One region of the Aestuariirhabdus litorea genome, then DNA from elsewhere that is predicted to be linked to it. Evidence: predicted binding sites of a transcription regulator. Region 1 holds the regulator's gene; the other holds the start of a gene.
The links. The regulator LexA, encoded in region 1, represses DNA repair genes until DNA is damaged. The targets are predictions, from matches to a motif close to TACTGTNTANNTANACAGTA.

Region 1 (7,776 bases):
TTGAGCACTCCTTTCACCAGGGGGGCGGAGGGGGTTCCCCAGCGGGTGGTAACCACCCGCTCCTCGCGTTGCTCCAGCCCCTCAAGCTGGTAAAACCCGGAACCACCAATAACGGCTACTCCCATCTTTAGCTCTCCCCCTCTTGCTTCTCAAGAAACGACTGTACTGCCGGAAGATGCAGCGTGCTGGTCGGAAACGCTATCTCGGCCCCATGCTGATCGATGATCGCCAGGATCCCCAGCAACACCTCCTGCTTGACCTCGTGAAACCGTACCCAGTTGGTGGTGCGGGTAAAGGCGTAGACAAAAAAATCAAGGGAGGATGGGCCAAAACTATTGAAGTTGACGATCAGGGTCTGGTCGGCGTCGATCTCCGGATGCTGCTGGAGATAGCTTTTGACCGCGCCTACGATAGGTTCCACCTGTTTGGCATCATCGTAGCGAAGACCAATGGTCTCATAGATACGCCGATGGCTCATGCGCGAGGGGTTTTCCACGGCGATATTGGAAAAGGTTGAATTGGGGACGTAAAGCGGGCGCTTATCGAAGGTTCGGATTCTTGTCTGACGCCAACCAATCACCTCGACGGTTCCCTCAATCTCCTTATCGGGTGAACGGATCCAGTCCCCAACCTTAAAAGGGCGATCCAGATAAACGGTCAGCCCGCCAAAGAAATTGGCCAAGAGATCCTTAGCGGCAAAGCCAACGGCGATTCCGCCGATCCCGCCAAAGGCAAGAACCCCCGAAACACTGTAGCCAAGGGTCTGTAAGGCGACCAGGCTGGCGGTGATGATAATCGAGGCCCGTAGCAGCTTGCTGATAGCCTGAAGGGTGGTTTCATCCAGCGAGGTTTTGCTCGCTTCGACCTCCCCCCCCATGATCGATTCACCTGCACGCACCAGGCGTACCAAAAACCAGGCCAAAAGCCAGATCACCATCACATCGCGCACAGGCCCAACGGCATCGAACAGGTGTACATCAGAGCTCTGGTGAGCAATCTCGATGGCCCAACTGAACCCCACCACCCAGATCAGCAGTACCAGGGGACGCTGGGCAGCGGCGACCAGCGCATCGTCCCAGCGGTTACTTGAGCGTTCAGCCTGCTTGTGAAGTTGGCGCAGCAGTAATGAAGCAAGGTAGGCCACCACCAACGTCAGGGAGACTACCGCAAACACTTCGTAGGTCCAGGAGTCGAGTTGCCCCAACAGCGCGTGCAGATCGGACAGCTGCTCACTCATGGGCACACTCCTCCAGCTCGGCCAGGCGCTGGGCGGTGCGCTGCTGGCGAGACCGGTCCTGAAGGGGGCCAATGCGCCCCTTTAGCCGTGACAGGCGCGGGCTCAAGGTCAGGTCTGCTTGTTCGAGGTAGCCAAGCACTTCCCGGGCCCCCTCGGGATTATTGCAGACCAATACCATATCGCAGCCGGCACTGAGGGCCGACTGGGCGCGCTCACTGAAGCCACCGGCAACACTGGCCCCCTCCATGGAAAGGTCGTCACTGAAGATCACCCCCTCAAAGCCAAGCTCACCCCTCAGTACCTGCTGCAGCCAATAGGGGGAAAAACCGGCCGGCAATGGATCCACTTGTTCATAGATGACATGGGCCGGCATCACCGCGTCCAGACCCTGGCGGGCAAGCTGGGCGAAGGGGACAAGGTCCTGGCGGCGAATACTGTCGAGCGCTCTCGTATCGGTCGGTATGGCGATATGGGAGTCGGCCGTGACCCAACCATGCCCCGGGAAATGCTTGCCTGTGGCGGGCATCCCCGCTTCGTGCATCCCCTCAATGAGTGCTCCGGCCAGCACCGCCACCCGCACCGGATCTGCGGAAAAGGCGCGATCGCCAATCACATCGCTGCGCTTGAAATCCAGATCCAGAACCGGCGTAAAGCTGAAATCCACGCCGCAAGCAAGCAGCTCAGTCGCCAGTAGCCACCCGGTGTCTTTAAGCAGGTCGAGGGTCTCCTCGGGAGCCACGTTATAAAGCGCTTCAAAGCTCGCCATGGGCGGAAGCCGGGTAAAACCCTCGCGAAAGCGCTGTACCCGGCCACCTTCGTGGTCGACGGCGATCAGCAACGCAGGATTAGCTTGTCGGATCTGGCCGGTCAGTTGGGTTAACTGCTCTCGGCTCGCGAAATTGCGCGTGAAGAGAATGACCCCTCCACACTGTGGATGGGCCAACAAGGCTCGCTCCTGCGGGCTGAGTTCGCAGCCAGCAAGGTCCAGCATGAGGGGTCCAGGATCCTGTCTCAACCCACTACCTCCTAATGATCAGCGGTCTGAAATAATTACTTTTTCCCCGGTATGCACACGCCCAAAGAGGGTCAGTAGATCCGGGTTATGCATGCGAATACAGCCGTGGGATGCGGGGATGCCCATGGGCTCGGTGTCCGGTGTGCCGTGAATATAGATATAACGTGCCATGGAATCTACCGATCCGAGTCGATTAAAGCCGGGCTCTTCGCCACAAAGCCAGAGAATGCGGGTCAGTATCCAGTCTCGCCGGGGATACCTTAGGGCCAGCGCCGGCGTGTAGATTTCGCCCGTAGGTCGGCGGCCCACAAACACTGCGTTTTCTGGTGCCCCCTCCCCAATCAGTGCGCGTATACGATGCACCCCAAGTGGGGTCTGCTCGCTCCCTTTGCATTGGCCTGCTCCTTTGCTTGCGGTGGATATCGCAGCGACAAAGGGTGGGTAGCCATTTCGCTCATGGCGAAGTTGCTGTTGTGCAATCGAGATATATACGGTCAAAGTACCCCCTTGTGTGAGTGCTAGGGTACTGAAAAAGCTGCGCCAGTAAAACCGGGCTTTGAGCTAGTGTCGAAGCCCTGATGCGAGAAAGGGAACCATTCGATAAAGAATGGTAGCCACCGAGGGTTTCTCATTATAGTCACGCTCGGAGATCGCCTGCATGGCACTGAAGCCAGACATGGTAAACGCAAGGCTTCCCAGCATAAAGTTAACGCGCCAGTAGAGCTCGGCAGGGGTAAGGTTCGGGGTGGAGGCGGTTAGCAGCCTCATGTAGCGATTGAACACGCCCGAATAGGTTTCACGCATATAACGGCGCAGATGCCCTTGTGACTGGGAGAAAGCCAAGCCCAGTAGCCGCATAAAGACGGACAGATCGTTTTCGGAACGAGACTCTACCCGCAGCAGGGTATCGACCAGTAGCTTCAGGTGCTCCTCAACATTAGCGGAATCCAGGCTGCCCTGCTGCTCAACCCGCTCAAGCTCGGCATCCAGCAAAGCACAGAAGGGGTCCAGAAAACGGGCGAAGACCGCTTGAATGAGCGCCTTTTTAGAGCCGAAATGGTAATTGACTGCAGCCAGGTTGACTCCTGCCTGACCGGTTATGGTTCGAAGGGATGTTTCGGAAAAACCTTTTTCTGCGAACAGCTGCTCTGCTGCATCCAAGATTCGAACTACGGTTTTGGATTGAGCCATCGTTGTTATTCTTGCATCTATGTTTGTGTACGGTCGTTTCAAACATACGTTTGCATTCCCGCAATGTCAATCATTACAGGACCTTAGCGCCCCAAAACCAGAAGCGTGCAGTGTGTGCGTTTGCGACAGGGGATAAACTGTATATAATGACAGTTACTGTATAAATTCACAGAAAGGTAGGTCCATGCAAAAACTGACGGCACGACAGGCTGAGATTCTGGCATTCATCAAGTCCTACCTGGAGGATAGCGGTTTCCCCCCTACCCGAGCAGAGATCGCGAAAGAGCTGGGTTTCAAGTCACCCAATGCCGCCGAAGAGCACCTCAAAGCCCTGGCGCGCAAACAGGCCATTGAAATTATACCGGGAGCCTCCCGCGGTATTCGAATCCCGGACACCCGTGAGCAGGAGGGGTTACCTATTGTGGGCCAGGTGGCCGCCGGAAGCCCTATTCTGGCCATCGAACATATCGAGGAGCACTGCCCGGTTAAGCCCGACTTCTTCAGCCCCAGCGCGGATTACCTGCTGCGGGTGCGGGGTGAAAGCATGCGAGATATTGGCATCATGGATGGCGACCTGCTCGCCGTTCACAAAACCCAGAACGTTCGAAACGGGCAGATTGTGGTTGCCCGGGTAGAGGATGAGGTGACGGTAAAGCGGTTCCACAAAACCCGGAACCGGGTCACCCTGTTCCCGGAAAACGAAGAGTTTGCACCGATCGAGATCGACCTGTCCCAGGATCACTTCGAGATTGAGGGGTTAAGTGTTGGTGTGATCCGGCGTTAGCCGCAGATCGTCATAGAGAAAAGAGATAAGGTCCCTGATGGTTTAGCGCCACCAGGGTCAAGGGGCTCAATAGGCCATCAATGGACGGTACGGGGGGCTTCCATTGCAGAGGGATTTTCTGCCATGCTTCCGACTACCGCAATGCCAGCATTGATCATCGCCTTGGCCACTTCGACATGCCCCTCTTGCAGGAACAGCTTGGCCTCCTCGGAGAAGTCAATCGTCACCAGCGGCTCTTCATCGTCGGAGCGCTGAAGTACGATCTCACCGGTGGGGAGTTCAACAATTTCCAAATAAGATGCGGGCATGATCACGACTCTCGCTTGAGTGGACGACTAGTCTATCACTTTCCGCCCCTCACCACTACAGCGCCACTACCAGTGTGCCGAGGATTCCCTCAAGCGAGCTGCCAGCTGGCTGAGGTGGCGATGCCAGTCACGGCACTGTTCCGCATCCAGACCTCCACCGACCGCGATAGTGAGAGCACCACTGGCCGTATCCTCGTAGCGGACACGGGCATGAAGCATCTGGGATAGCCAACCCCGGGGGGCTTGTGCCAGAGACAGCAGCTCCATCAGCTCTGGACTGGTTTGACCTTGCGCGGCCAGCTCAGCGCATACCTGTTCAAGTTGTGCGCACTCCCCCCGATACCCGCAGCCCGCTGCCAGTTCTGCGCAGAGGGCGTTAAAGGCCCTGTTTAGCAGACACAAAAGCGCTTCAGCAAAGGCATTACCGAGCGGGGACCCCGACTTCAAATCAAGCGATGACCACTGCTCCAGCATCAGCCACACCTGATGCAGCGAGCGGTTGGTCACCTTGGTGGAATCACTCACGATTTACTTTTCCGCGGAGCGCCCTCTTCGACCCACACCCCGCCTTTAAAGGTCGCACGCCAGCCGGATGCCCTGCCCTTGACCTCGCTCATGACATATTGCTCCTTGGTTTTTCGGCTGTAACGGATAATGGCCGGGTTGCCATCGGGGTCTTGCCGCGGAGCATCGAGCAGGAAATGGTATTTCGGATCAAGTTCAGCCTGGTGCGGGAGCAGCTCAGCCACCAGGGGGGCGCGAGTTTCCCGGTTTTTAGGGAACTGGCTGGCTGCCAGAAACAGGCCCGCGGCCCCATCACGCAATACATAGGTATCCTCGACCTTTTCGCAGGCCAGCTCAGGCATGGGTATCGGGTCCATTTTGGGCGGAGCCGCTTCACCGCTGCGCAATAGCTTGCGGGTGTTCTTGCACTCCGGTCCGGTGCAGCCAAAATACTTGCCGAAACGCCCGGTCTTCAATTCCATTTGGGCGCCGCACTTATCGCACTCAAGGACTGGCCCTTCGTATCCCTTTATCTTGTACTGCCCCTGCTCGACCTCATAACCCGCACAGTCAGGGTTATTTCCACAGACGTGAAGCTTCCGGCTCTCATCAATCAGGTAGCTTTCCATTGCGGTACCGCACAGGGTACAGCGGTGCTTTGCACGCAACGCTTTAACCTCAGCCTCGTCGTCGTCAAGGGCGATGACCTCTTCTCCGGGGATCAGGTTAACCGTATTTTTGCAGCGCTCCTTGGGAGGCAATGCGTATCCCGAACAGCCCAAAAAGACCCCCGTGCTCGCGGTCCTGATCTGCATGGGACGGCCGCAGTCACTGCAGGGAATATCGGTCGGCGTGGGCTGGTTTGAGCGCATTCCCTGGTCGCTATTCTCTGCTTCGACCAGGCGTTCACTGAAATTCCGATAAAAATCGTCAAGTAGGGCTTTCCAGTCAAACTGCCCTTCAGCTACCTCATCAAGGCCCTCCTCCATGCGCGCGGTAAAGCCATAGTCGAGCAGGTCCGTGAAGGATTCGGTAAGGCGGTCAGTAACAATGTCTCCCATCTTTTCAGCGTAAAAGCGCTTCTGCTTGATGGAGGCATAACCCCGATCCTGAATAGTGGAAATAATGGAGGCATAGGTGGAGGGGCGTCCGATCCCCCGTTTTTCCAATTCGCGAACCAATGCGGCCTCGCTGAAGCGGGCCGGTGGTTTGGTATAGTGTTGTGCGGGATTGAGCTGCCGAAGGCTAAGGCCCTCTCCCTGGCTAAGCTTTGGAAGGATCACATCCTCCCCCTTTTTACCGGCCGTAGGCAGAATACGGGTGTAGCCATCAAACAGGAGCACGCGCCCCTTGGTCCGCAACTCGTAGTCACCGGCTGCCACGACAACACTGGTACTCAGGTATCGCGCAGGGTTGGTCTGGCAGGCGACGAACTGTCGCCAGATCAGATCGTAAAGCCGTGCCGCATCGGGCTCCACCTCCTTTAGCATAGAGGCTTGCGTGGTGACGGATGAGGGACGGATCGCCTCATGCGCCTCCTGTGCCCCCTCTTTGCTGCTATAGCGCACCGGTTGATCAGGTAAGTACTCGGCCCCATATTCACTCGCTATAAAGTCACGACAGGCCGACACAGCCTCTTCACTGAGGTTGGTCGAGTCGGTACGCATATAGGTGATGTGACCCGCCTCATAGAGACGCTGGGCCAGCATCATGGTTTTTTTCACGCTAAAGCCCAGGCGCGTACTGGCCGCCTGCTGCAAAGTGGAGGTAATGAAGGGCGGATTGGGTTTGGTTGAGGTGGGCTTTTCTTCCACCCGTGAAACCTCGTAGTGGGCATCTTTGAGGATTGCCAGCGCCTGATCGGTTTGCTCTTTACTGGTCGGCCTGAACCCTGAACCCTGGTGCTTGCTAACGTCAAGCTTGAGCGCTGCGCCAGCCTGAGTGGTACAGTCAGCATCTACCTCCCAAAACTCCTCCGGTACAAAAGCACGAATTTCACGCTCACGTTCAACCACCAGTTTGACGGCTACCGACTGCACTCGCCCTGCTGACAAGCCACGGGCAATTTTTGCCCACAGCAGTGGAGAAACCATATAACCCACTACCCGGTCCAGAAAGCGGCGAGCCTGCTGGGCATTGACGCGATTCATGTCGAGCGTGGAGGGCTCTTCGAAGGCCTCCTGTATGGCCTTTTTGGTAATTTCGTTGAAGACAACGCGGCGATACTTGCTTTCATCCCCACCAATCGCTTCACGCAGGTGCCAGGCAATCGCCTCCCCCTCGCGATCCAAATCGGTCGCGAGATAGATCTGGTCAGCATCTTTGGCCAGTCGACGCAGCTCGTCGACAACCTTCTCCTTGCCGGGCAGGACCTGGTAGTTGGCGGTCCAGCCATGCTCAGGATCCACCCCCATTCGGGCAATCAGCTGCTCACGCGCCTTTTTCTGCTTGTGCTCAGCCTTTGCCTCCGGGCTGAGTTTACGTGTTATCGCGGCCGACTTGGCACGCGCCTTGGCATCCACCGGTTTGCGCGCGCCACCACTGGTGGGGAGATCTCGAATATGGCCCACGCTGGACTTCACAATAAAATTCCGACCAAGGTATTTATTGATGGTTTTGGCTTTCGCGGGAGACTCGACGATAACTAATGATTTACCCATAGAATCCTGACTTCATGGCTAATGGAATGTGCCACCCTATCCGATAGCACCTAAATACTGCTTTTTTAGCAAAGTTG
Region 2 (7,776 bases), on a different contig from region 1:
GTACATCTTGGGGGAGCGCTTTCACTTGGTTGGCTGATAATGTGATAATACTACTCGATATTGTTTGATCTGCTAAGGGTCAATCGACAGCAAAGGAGTCGTTGTGGAAGAGCAAGACATTAAAAATGCCGGCCTTAAGGTAACTGCGCCGCGGGTAAAGATCCTGCAGTTACTGGAGTCTGCCCCCAACAGCCATATGAGCGCCGAAGATGTTTACAAGGCGTTGATGGAGTCAGGGGAGGATGTGGGCCTGGCCACCGTCTACCGGGTCCTGACCCAGTTTGAGGAGAAGGGCTTGCTGGTTCGCCACAACTTTAATGACGGTCGCTCCGTGTTCGAGATCGCCAAGGATGACCACCACGACCATATGGTCTGTGTGGACACCGGCAAGGTAGTTGAGTTCTTCAGTCCGGAGATCGAGCGCCTGCAGAATGAGATTGCCGCCAAGCATGGCTACGAGCTGATGGACCACAAGCTGGTCCTCTACGTTAAAAAACGCTCCTGACCGGCGGCGCGCCATCAGGACCCGGCGCGTTCCAGCATCTCGCGGGCGTGGGCGAGGGTCTGATCGGTCATCTTGACCCCTCCCAGCATCCGCGCCACCTCCTCTACACGCCCCTCGCCCTGAAGCGCTTCGATGCGGGTATGGGTGTGGTTGCGCTGGGCCTGTTTCTGCACCTGCAGGTGCTGGTGGCCCTGGGAGGCGACCTGTGGCTGGTGGGTGACACAGATGACCTGGCCGCCGGCTTCCCCTAGCTGGCGCAGGCGGAGCCCCACCACCTCGGCAATGCCGCCTCCGATCCCCACATCGACCTCGTCGAACACCAGGGTGGGAATGGTGCTGGTCTGGGCGTTGATCACCTGGATGGCAAGACTGATGCGTGACAGCTCACCCCCGGAAGCCACCTGCCGCAGGGGGCGGGCGGGTTGTCCGGGATTGGTGGTAACCATGAACTCGACGCTCTCCAGGCCGCTGGCGTTACCCTCCTCCAGCGGGGTCAGCTGAACGCTGAAACTGCCCTGGGGCATGCCCAGCTGACGAATCTGCTCGCTGACCGCCCTGGCCAGTTTCGGGGCCGCTTTCTCACGCGCCTGGCGTAGCTTCTGGGCCTGGGTCTGGTAATGCTGGTGCAATGCCTGCACTTCGCGCTCGAGCTGCTCAAGCTGTTCGTCGCTGCATTGCAGTTGGGCCAGCTCTTCGCTGATCTGCTCGCTCAACGAGATCAGCTCCAACGGCGTGGTGCGATGCTTGCGGGCAATACTGTTAAAGCTGTTGATCCGCTCCTCCAGCTCAAAGAGGCGCTCCGGATCGGCTTCAAAATGGTCCAGGTAGTGGTTGAGGGTGCCGCAGGCCTCCTCGATCTGGATGCGCGCGCTGGTGAGCAGGTCGACCCCCTCCTGCAGCTGGGGGTGGTTGGCGGCGATCTCCTGCAGGAGTTGCAGGCTGCTGTTGAGTTGCTGCAGGGCGTTGCCGGAATCGGATTCGGCGCACAGCTGTACCACGTGCTGGCAGCTTTGCACGCACTGACCGGCGTTGGACTGCTGGCGGTATTCGCTTTCCAGCTCCTCATATTCACCGGGCTGGGGGTCGAGCAGGTTGAGTTCGTTCAGCTGGTAGCTGAGCAGCTGGGCCCGTGCGCTCTCCTCCTCGCTGGCATTGCTGAGGCGTTCGTACTGTTGGCGCTGGCGCTGCCACTGTTGCCAGATTTGGCGCAGCTGGGCGCTGAGTTCATCGCAGTCGGCCCAGCGGTCGAGCAGGCGCTGGTGGGTCTCCCGCTTGAGCAGTGACTGGTGCTCGTGCTGGTTGTGGATGTCGATCAGCATCTCCCCCAGTTCCCTGAGGTCGGCCAGGGGAGACGCGGTGCCATTAATATAGCCGCGGGAACGTCCCTCTCGGGTGATGACCCGGCGCAGGATGCACTCCTGCTCCTGGGCCAGGTCCCGCTCGCCAAGCCATTGCAGCGCCTGCGGGCAGTGGCTGAGGTCGAAGCTGGCGAGGATTTCGGCGCGCTCCCCCGTCTGCCCAACACTCGCGGAGTCGGCTCGGTCTCCCAGCGCCAGCCCAAGGGCGTCGAGCATGATCGATTTGCCCGCGCCGGTCTCGCCGCTGACCACGGTCATGCCGTGCTCAAGGTCGAGGTCGAGCTGGTCGACGATGGCAAAGTTGCGAATTGAGAGATGGGTAAGCATCGCGAGTCTCCGGAAACGGATCAGTATTGCTGTTCATATATACAGTATTTTGCCGGTTTCGCGCAATGCTTGTAAAGGGGGGGGATTTAATCGGGCCAAAGCCCTTGAAACTTTGTGGAGTAACCCCATATAGAGCGCACTGACCTTGAGTTGCGGAGGCTGTTGTCCTCCGTGTGGACCGAATTGCGAGAGATAGACGGATGAGTGACAACAAGCCGAACCCCGAACAGAGCGAAGAGATGCAAGCCGAGCAGCCCCAGGCGGAGCAGGAGTCGGTAGAGGAGCCGGTGGCCGGCGAAACCGAGCAGCAGGTGGCGACTCTGCAGGCCGAGCTTGAGGCGGCGCAAGCGGAGTTGGCCAAGGCGGGTGAGCAGGTGCTGCGCATCCAGGCCGATGCCCAGAATGTGAAGCGTCGGGCGGAGCAGGATGTGGAGAAGGCGCACAAATTCGCCCTCGAGAAGTTCTCCCTCGATCTGTTGCCGGTAATCGATAGCCTTGAGCGGGCGGTAGAGAGTGCCAACGTCGAGGATGAGGCGCAGAAGGCGATGGTGGAGGGGATGCAGATGACCCTCAACATGTTCCAGAGCGCATTGGGCAAGTATGGCGTGGTAGCGATTGAGCCGGTGGGGGAGCCCTTTGACCCCCAGCTGCACGAAGCGATGAGCATGCAGGAAAGCGCCGATGTCGAGCCCGGTACGGTGATTGCCGCCTTCCAGAAAGGGTACAGCCTCAATGGTCGCCTGGTGCGTCCGGCGATGGTGGTGGTTTCCAAGGCCGCGCAGTCAAAAATTGACGAGCAGGCTTGAAAGTCGCAAAAGCGCACGCATATAGAGTGACAGAAGTCGGTTCAGGCGGTGGGTGTTAAAGGCGTCGACAGGGACGTCGGTTGGACTGGACCGCACCGGTTTTATTATTCAGACAGAGATTGGCGCCCCAGCGGGGCGTGATTGGAGAGAGAAGAGATGGGAAAAATTATCGGAATTGACCTGGGAACCACCAACTCCTGCGTAGCTATCCTCGATGGCGATAAGGCCAAGGTGCTGGAGAACGCGGAGGGTGATCGCACTACCCCCTCCATCATCGCCTTTACTGACGATGGTGAAACCCTGGTGGGACAGCCGGCCAAGCGCCAGGCGGTGACCAACCCCAGCAACACCCTGTTCGCCATCAAGCGACTGATCGGTCGTCGTTTCGAAGACGCCGAGGTGCAAAAAGATATCACCATGGTGCCTTACAAAATCATCAAGGCCGACAACGGTGACGCCTGGGTTGAGGTGAAGGGCGACAAGAAAGCGCCGCCCCAGATCTCTGCCGAGGTTCTGAAGAAGATGAAGAAGACCGCCGAGGACTACCTGGGCGAGTCGGTGACCGAGGCGGTTATTACCGTGCCGGCCTACTTCAATGATTCCCAGCGCCAGGCCACCAAGGATGCGGGTCGCATCGCGGGCCTGGAGGTGAAGCGTATTATCAACGAGCCGACGGCTGCTGCCCTGGCCTACGGCATGGACAAGAAAGCCGGCGACAAGACTATCGCGGTCTATGACCTCGGTGGCGGTACCTTCGATATCTCCATCATCGAGATCGCTGACGTTGACGGTGAGCACCAGTTCGAAGTGCTGGCCACCAACGGTGACACCTTCCTCGGTGGTGAGGACTTCGACCTGCGCGTCATCAATTACCTGGCTGACGCTTTCAAGAAAGAGAGCGGTATCGACCTCAAGGGTGACCCGCTGGCGATGCAGCGCCTGAAGGAAGCCGGTGAGAAGGCCAAGATTGAGCTCTCCTCCTCCCAGCAGACCGACGTTAACCTGCCCTACATCACCGCTGACGCGAGCGGTCCCAAGCACCTGAACGTCAAGCTGACCCGCGCCAAGCTGGAGTCGCTGGTTGAGGACCTGGTGGACAACTCCATCGCTCCCTGCCGTACCGCGCTCAAGGATGCGGACCTCGATATCTCCGATATCGACGAGGTGATCCTGGTGGGTGGCCAGACCCGTATGCCGCTGGTACAGACCAAGGTGAAAGAGTTCTTCGGTCGTGATCCGCGCAAGGATGTGAACCCCGACGAGTCCGTGGCCATGGGTGCTGCCATCCAGGCGGGTGTCCTGTCCGGCGAGAAGACCGATGTACTGCTGCTCGACGTTACCCCGCTGACCCTGGGGATCGAAACCATGGGGGGTGTAATGACCGCCCTGATCGAGAAGAACACCACTATCCCGACCAAAAAATCGCAGGTGTTCTCTACGGCCGATGACAACCAGCCGGCCGTGACCATCCACGTCTGCCAGGGTGAGCGTAAGCAGGCGGCGCAGAACAAGTCGCTGGGCCGCTTCGACCTGACCGACATCCCACCGGCTCCCCGTGGCATGCCCCAGATCGAGGTGAGCTTCGACATCGATGCCAACGGTATCCTCAACGTGTCCGCCAAGGACAAGGGAACCGGCAAGCAACAGTCGATCGTGATCAAGGCCTCCAGTGGCCTGTCCGATGACGAGATCCAGAAGATGGTGGCCGATGCCGAGGCCAACGCCGAGGAGGATCGCAAGTTTGAGGAGATGGTTGGCGTACGTAACACTGCTGACGGCCTGATCCATGCGACCCGCAAGACCCTTGAGGAAGCCGGTGACAAGGCGACCGAAGAGGAGAAGAGTGCCATCGAAGACGCCATCAAGGAGCTGGAAGAGGCCCTGAAGGGTGACGACAAGGCGGCCATCGAGGCCAAGACCACGGCACTGACCGAAGCATCCTCCAGCCTGGCGCAGAAGATCTACGCCGAGCAGGCGGCCGAGGCGCAGTCCGGTGACGCCCAGCCGGAGGCCGATAACGGCGCCGACGATGCGGTGGACGCGGAGTTTGAAGAGGTTAAGGACGACAAGAAGTAAGGTCGTCCTGCCCGCCCTGGCGGGCCTGTGTTGTCGCAGCGCGGGGGATTATCTCCCGCGTTGCTGTATCAATCTGCACGAAGTGTTAGCGGCTACCACCAGGTTGGCCAGTCAGGAAAACGGATATGTCAAAACGAGATTACTATGAGGTGCTTGGGGTCTCCCGGGAGGTATCGGAGAAGGACCTGAAGAAGGCCTATCGCAGCAAGGCGATGAAGTATCACCCCGACCGTAATCCCAATGACCATACCGCCGAGGAGAAGTTCAAGGAGGTCAATGAGGCCTACGAGGTGCTTTCCGATGCGCAGAAGCGGGGCGCCTATGATCGCTATGGCCACGCCGGGGTGGATGCCAGCCAGGGTGGCGGTGGCTTTGGTGGTGCCGGTGCGGGCAGCTTCAGTGATATCTTTGGCGATGTATTTGGCGACATCTTCGGTGGTGGCGGTGGTCAGCGCAGCTCGGTACAGCGCGGCTCTGACCTGCGTTACCCCCTCGAGCTCTCCCTGGAGGAGGCGGTTAAAGGGGTGACCAAGAAGATTCGTATCCCCACCCAGGTCGAGTGCAACACCTGCAGTGGCAGTGGTGCGGCCAAGGGTTCCAAGCCGGAGACCTGTACCACCTGCGGCGGTGTGGGTCAGGTACGGATGCAGCAGGGCTTCTTCTCGGTGCAGCAGACCTGTCCCAATTGCCACGGCAGTGGCAAGCAGATCAAGGATCCCTGTCGCAGCTGTCATGGTGCTGGCCGGGTGCAGGAGTACAAGACCCTGTCGGTCAAGGTACCGCCCGGTGTCGATACCGGCGACCGCATCCGCCTGGCGGGTGAGGGCGAGGCGGGCGTCAATGGCGGCCCCTCCGGGGACCTCTATGTGCAGGTGGCGGTGCAGGAGCACTCCATTTTTCACCGTGATGGCAAACACCTCTATTGCGAAGTGCCCATCACCTTCGTGGATGCCGCCCTCGGTGGTGAACTGGAGGTACCTACCCTCGATGGTCGCGTAAAGCTCAAGGTGCCGCCGGAAACCCAGACCGGCAAACTGTTCCGCCTGCGCGGCAAGGGGGTTGCCCCGGTGCGCGGCGGCAGTCAGGGCGACCTGATGTGCCGGGTGATCGTTGAAACACCGGTCAATATGACCCGCGAACAGAAGGAGTTGCTGGAAGCGCTGCAACGCTCCTTCGAAGCCGAGGGAACCGGTAAACAGTCCCCCCGTAAAACCTCCTGGTTTGAGGGTGTGAAAAGCTTTTTTGATGACATGAAGTCCTGATGGAGAACGGTTAGATGGTGCGAGTAGCGGTTGTCGGTGCAGCGGGTCGCATGGGTCGGGTGTTGATTGAGGCCCTGAATGAAAACAGCGAGGCAGCGTTGGCGGTGGCAATCGACCGCCCCGACAGCAGCTTGCTGGGTGGCGACGCCGGCGAGCTGGCGGGTGTTGGCAAGTTGGGGGTCGAGTTGAGTGGGCGCCTGGCGGACAAGCTGGACCTGTTCGATGTACTGATTGACTTCACCCATCCCGAGCTGACACTGGCCAACGTAGAGCTGTGTCGTGAACATGGCAAGGCGGTGGTGATCGGCACCACGGGGCTGAGCGACGCGCAGAAGCAACAGCTGAAGGTGGCGGCCGAGGATATTCCGCTGGTGTTTGCTCCCAACATGAGCGTGGGGGTCAACCTCTGCTTCAAATTGCTGGAGCTGGCGGCCAAATCCCTGGGCGATGAGTACGATATCGAGATCATCGAGGCTCACCACCGCCACAAGGTGGACGCCCCCTCAGGGACGGCGCTGCGGATGGGGGAGGTGGTGGCTGATGCCCTTGGTCGCAATCTCTCCGAGTGTGCTGTTTACGGCCGGGAAGGGGTCACCGGGGCGCGTGACCCCAAGACCATCGGTTTCGAGACCATTCGGGCCGGCGATGTGGTGGGTGATCACACGGTGATGTTTGCCACTGAAGGGGAGCGGGTAGAGATTACCCACAAGGCTTCCAGCCGGATGACCTTTGCCAAGGGGGCAGTGCGGGCCGCTATCTGGCTTCAGCACAAGAGTACCGGGCTGTTTGATATGCAGGATGTACTGGAGCTGAATTGAGGTGGTGCGGCGCAAATCAGCATGGACAGGGGGGAGATAATTCCGTAAAATCCCGCCAATTTTGCGTCCGAAAGTGGGCAGGTGCGCTTTACGACAGGTAACTAATAAGAACGAGATGCGGCATCGAGTGCTCATCTCGTTTTTTTTTGAGTTTGACTAGCGGTTTCTGGGATTACAGGGGGAGGAATCTTTGACCCAATCAGCCATTTTGGTTCTCGAAGACGGGAGCGTGTTTAAAGGGGTTTCCATCGGTGCGTCCGGGGAAACAAGTGGGGAAGTGGTCTTCAATACGGCGATGACCGGCTATCAGGAGATTCTGACCGATCCCTCTTATGCGCGCCAGATGGTGACCCTGACCTATCCACACATCGGCAACACCGGCACCACGCCGGAGGATGAGGAATCCGCCCAGATATGGGCAGCGGGCCTGATCATCCGAGACCTGCCGCTGTTGGCCAGCAACTGGCGAAACCGTCAACCCCTCGATGAGTACCTCAAAGAGCGCAACCTGGTGGCGATCGCAGATATCGATACCCGCCGCCTGACCCGTATCCTGCGGGAGAAGGGCGCCCAGAACGGCTGTATTATCGCCGGCGATGCCCCCGACGCGGCGCGCGCGCTGGA

Region 2: recN (DNA repair protein RecN) is a predicted target of LexA. The motif match lies at 2,218-2,237, and genes of this name have one in related genera.

The regions. Positions count from the first base shown of each region.
Region 1 covers NZ_QWEZ01000001.1:1,303,526-1,311,301, reverse strand. The annotation lists gene D0544_RS06050 (S-methyl-5'-thioinosine phosphorylase) at 1-125, opposite strand, end outside; gene D0544_RS06045 (mechanosensitive ion channel family protein) at 128-1,237, opposite strand; gene nagZ (beta-N-acetylhexosaminidase) at 1,230-2,228, opposite strand; gene D0544_RS06035 (L,D-transpeptidase) at 2,271-2,750, opposite strand; gene D0544_RS06030 (TetR/AcrR family transcriptional regulator) at 2,814-3,443, opposite strand; gene lexA (transcriptional repressor LexA) at 3,628-4,227, shown strand; gene D0544_RS06020 (hypothetical protein) at 4,305-4,535, opposite strand; gene D0544_RS06015 (DUF6586 family protein) at 4,602-5,060, opposite strand; gene topA (type I DNA topoisomerase) at 5,057-7,699, opposite strand.
Region 2 covers NZ_QWEZ01000002.1:1,279,731-1,287,506, forward strand. The annotation lists gene D0544_RS16035 (outer membrane protein assembly factor BamE) at 1-6, opposite strand, end outside; gene fur (ferric iron uptake transcriptional regulator) at 104-505, shown strand; gene recN (DNA repair protein RecN) at 520-2,190, opposite strand; gene grpE (nucleotide exchange factor GrpE) at 2,391-2,996, shown strand; gene dnaK (molecular chaperone DnaK) at 3,153-5,072, shown strand; gene dnaJ (molecular chaperone DnaJ) at 5,198-6,334, shown strand; gene dapB (4-hydroxy-tetrahydrodipicolinate reductase) at 6,349-7,152, shown strand; gene carA (glutamine-hydrolyzing carbamoyl-phosphate synthase small subunit) at 7,343-7,776, shown strand, end outside.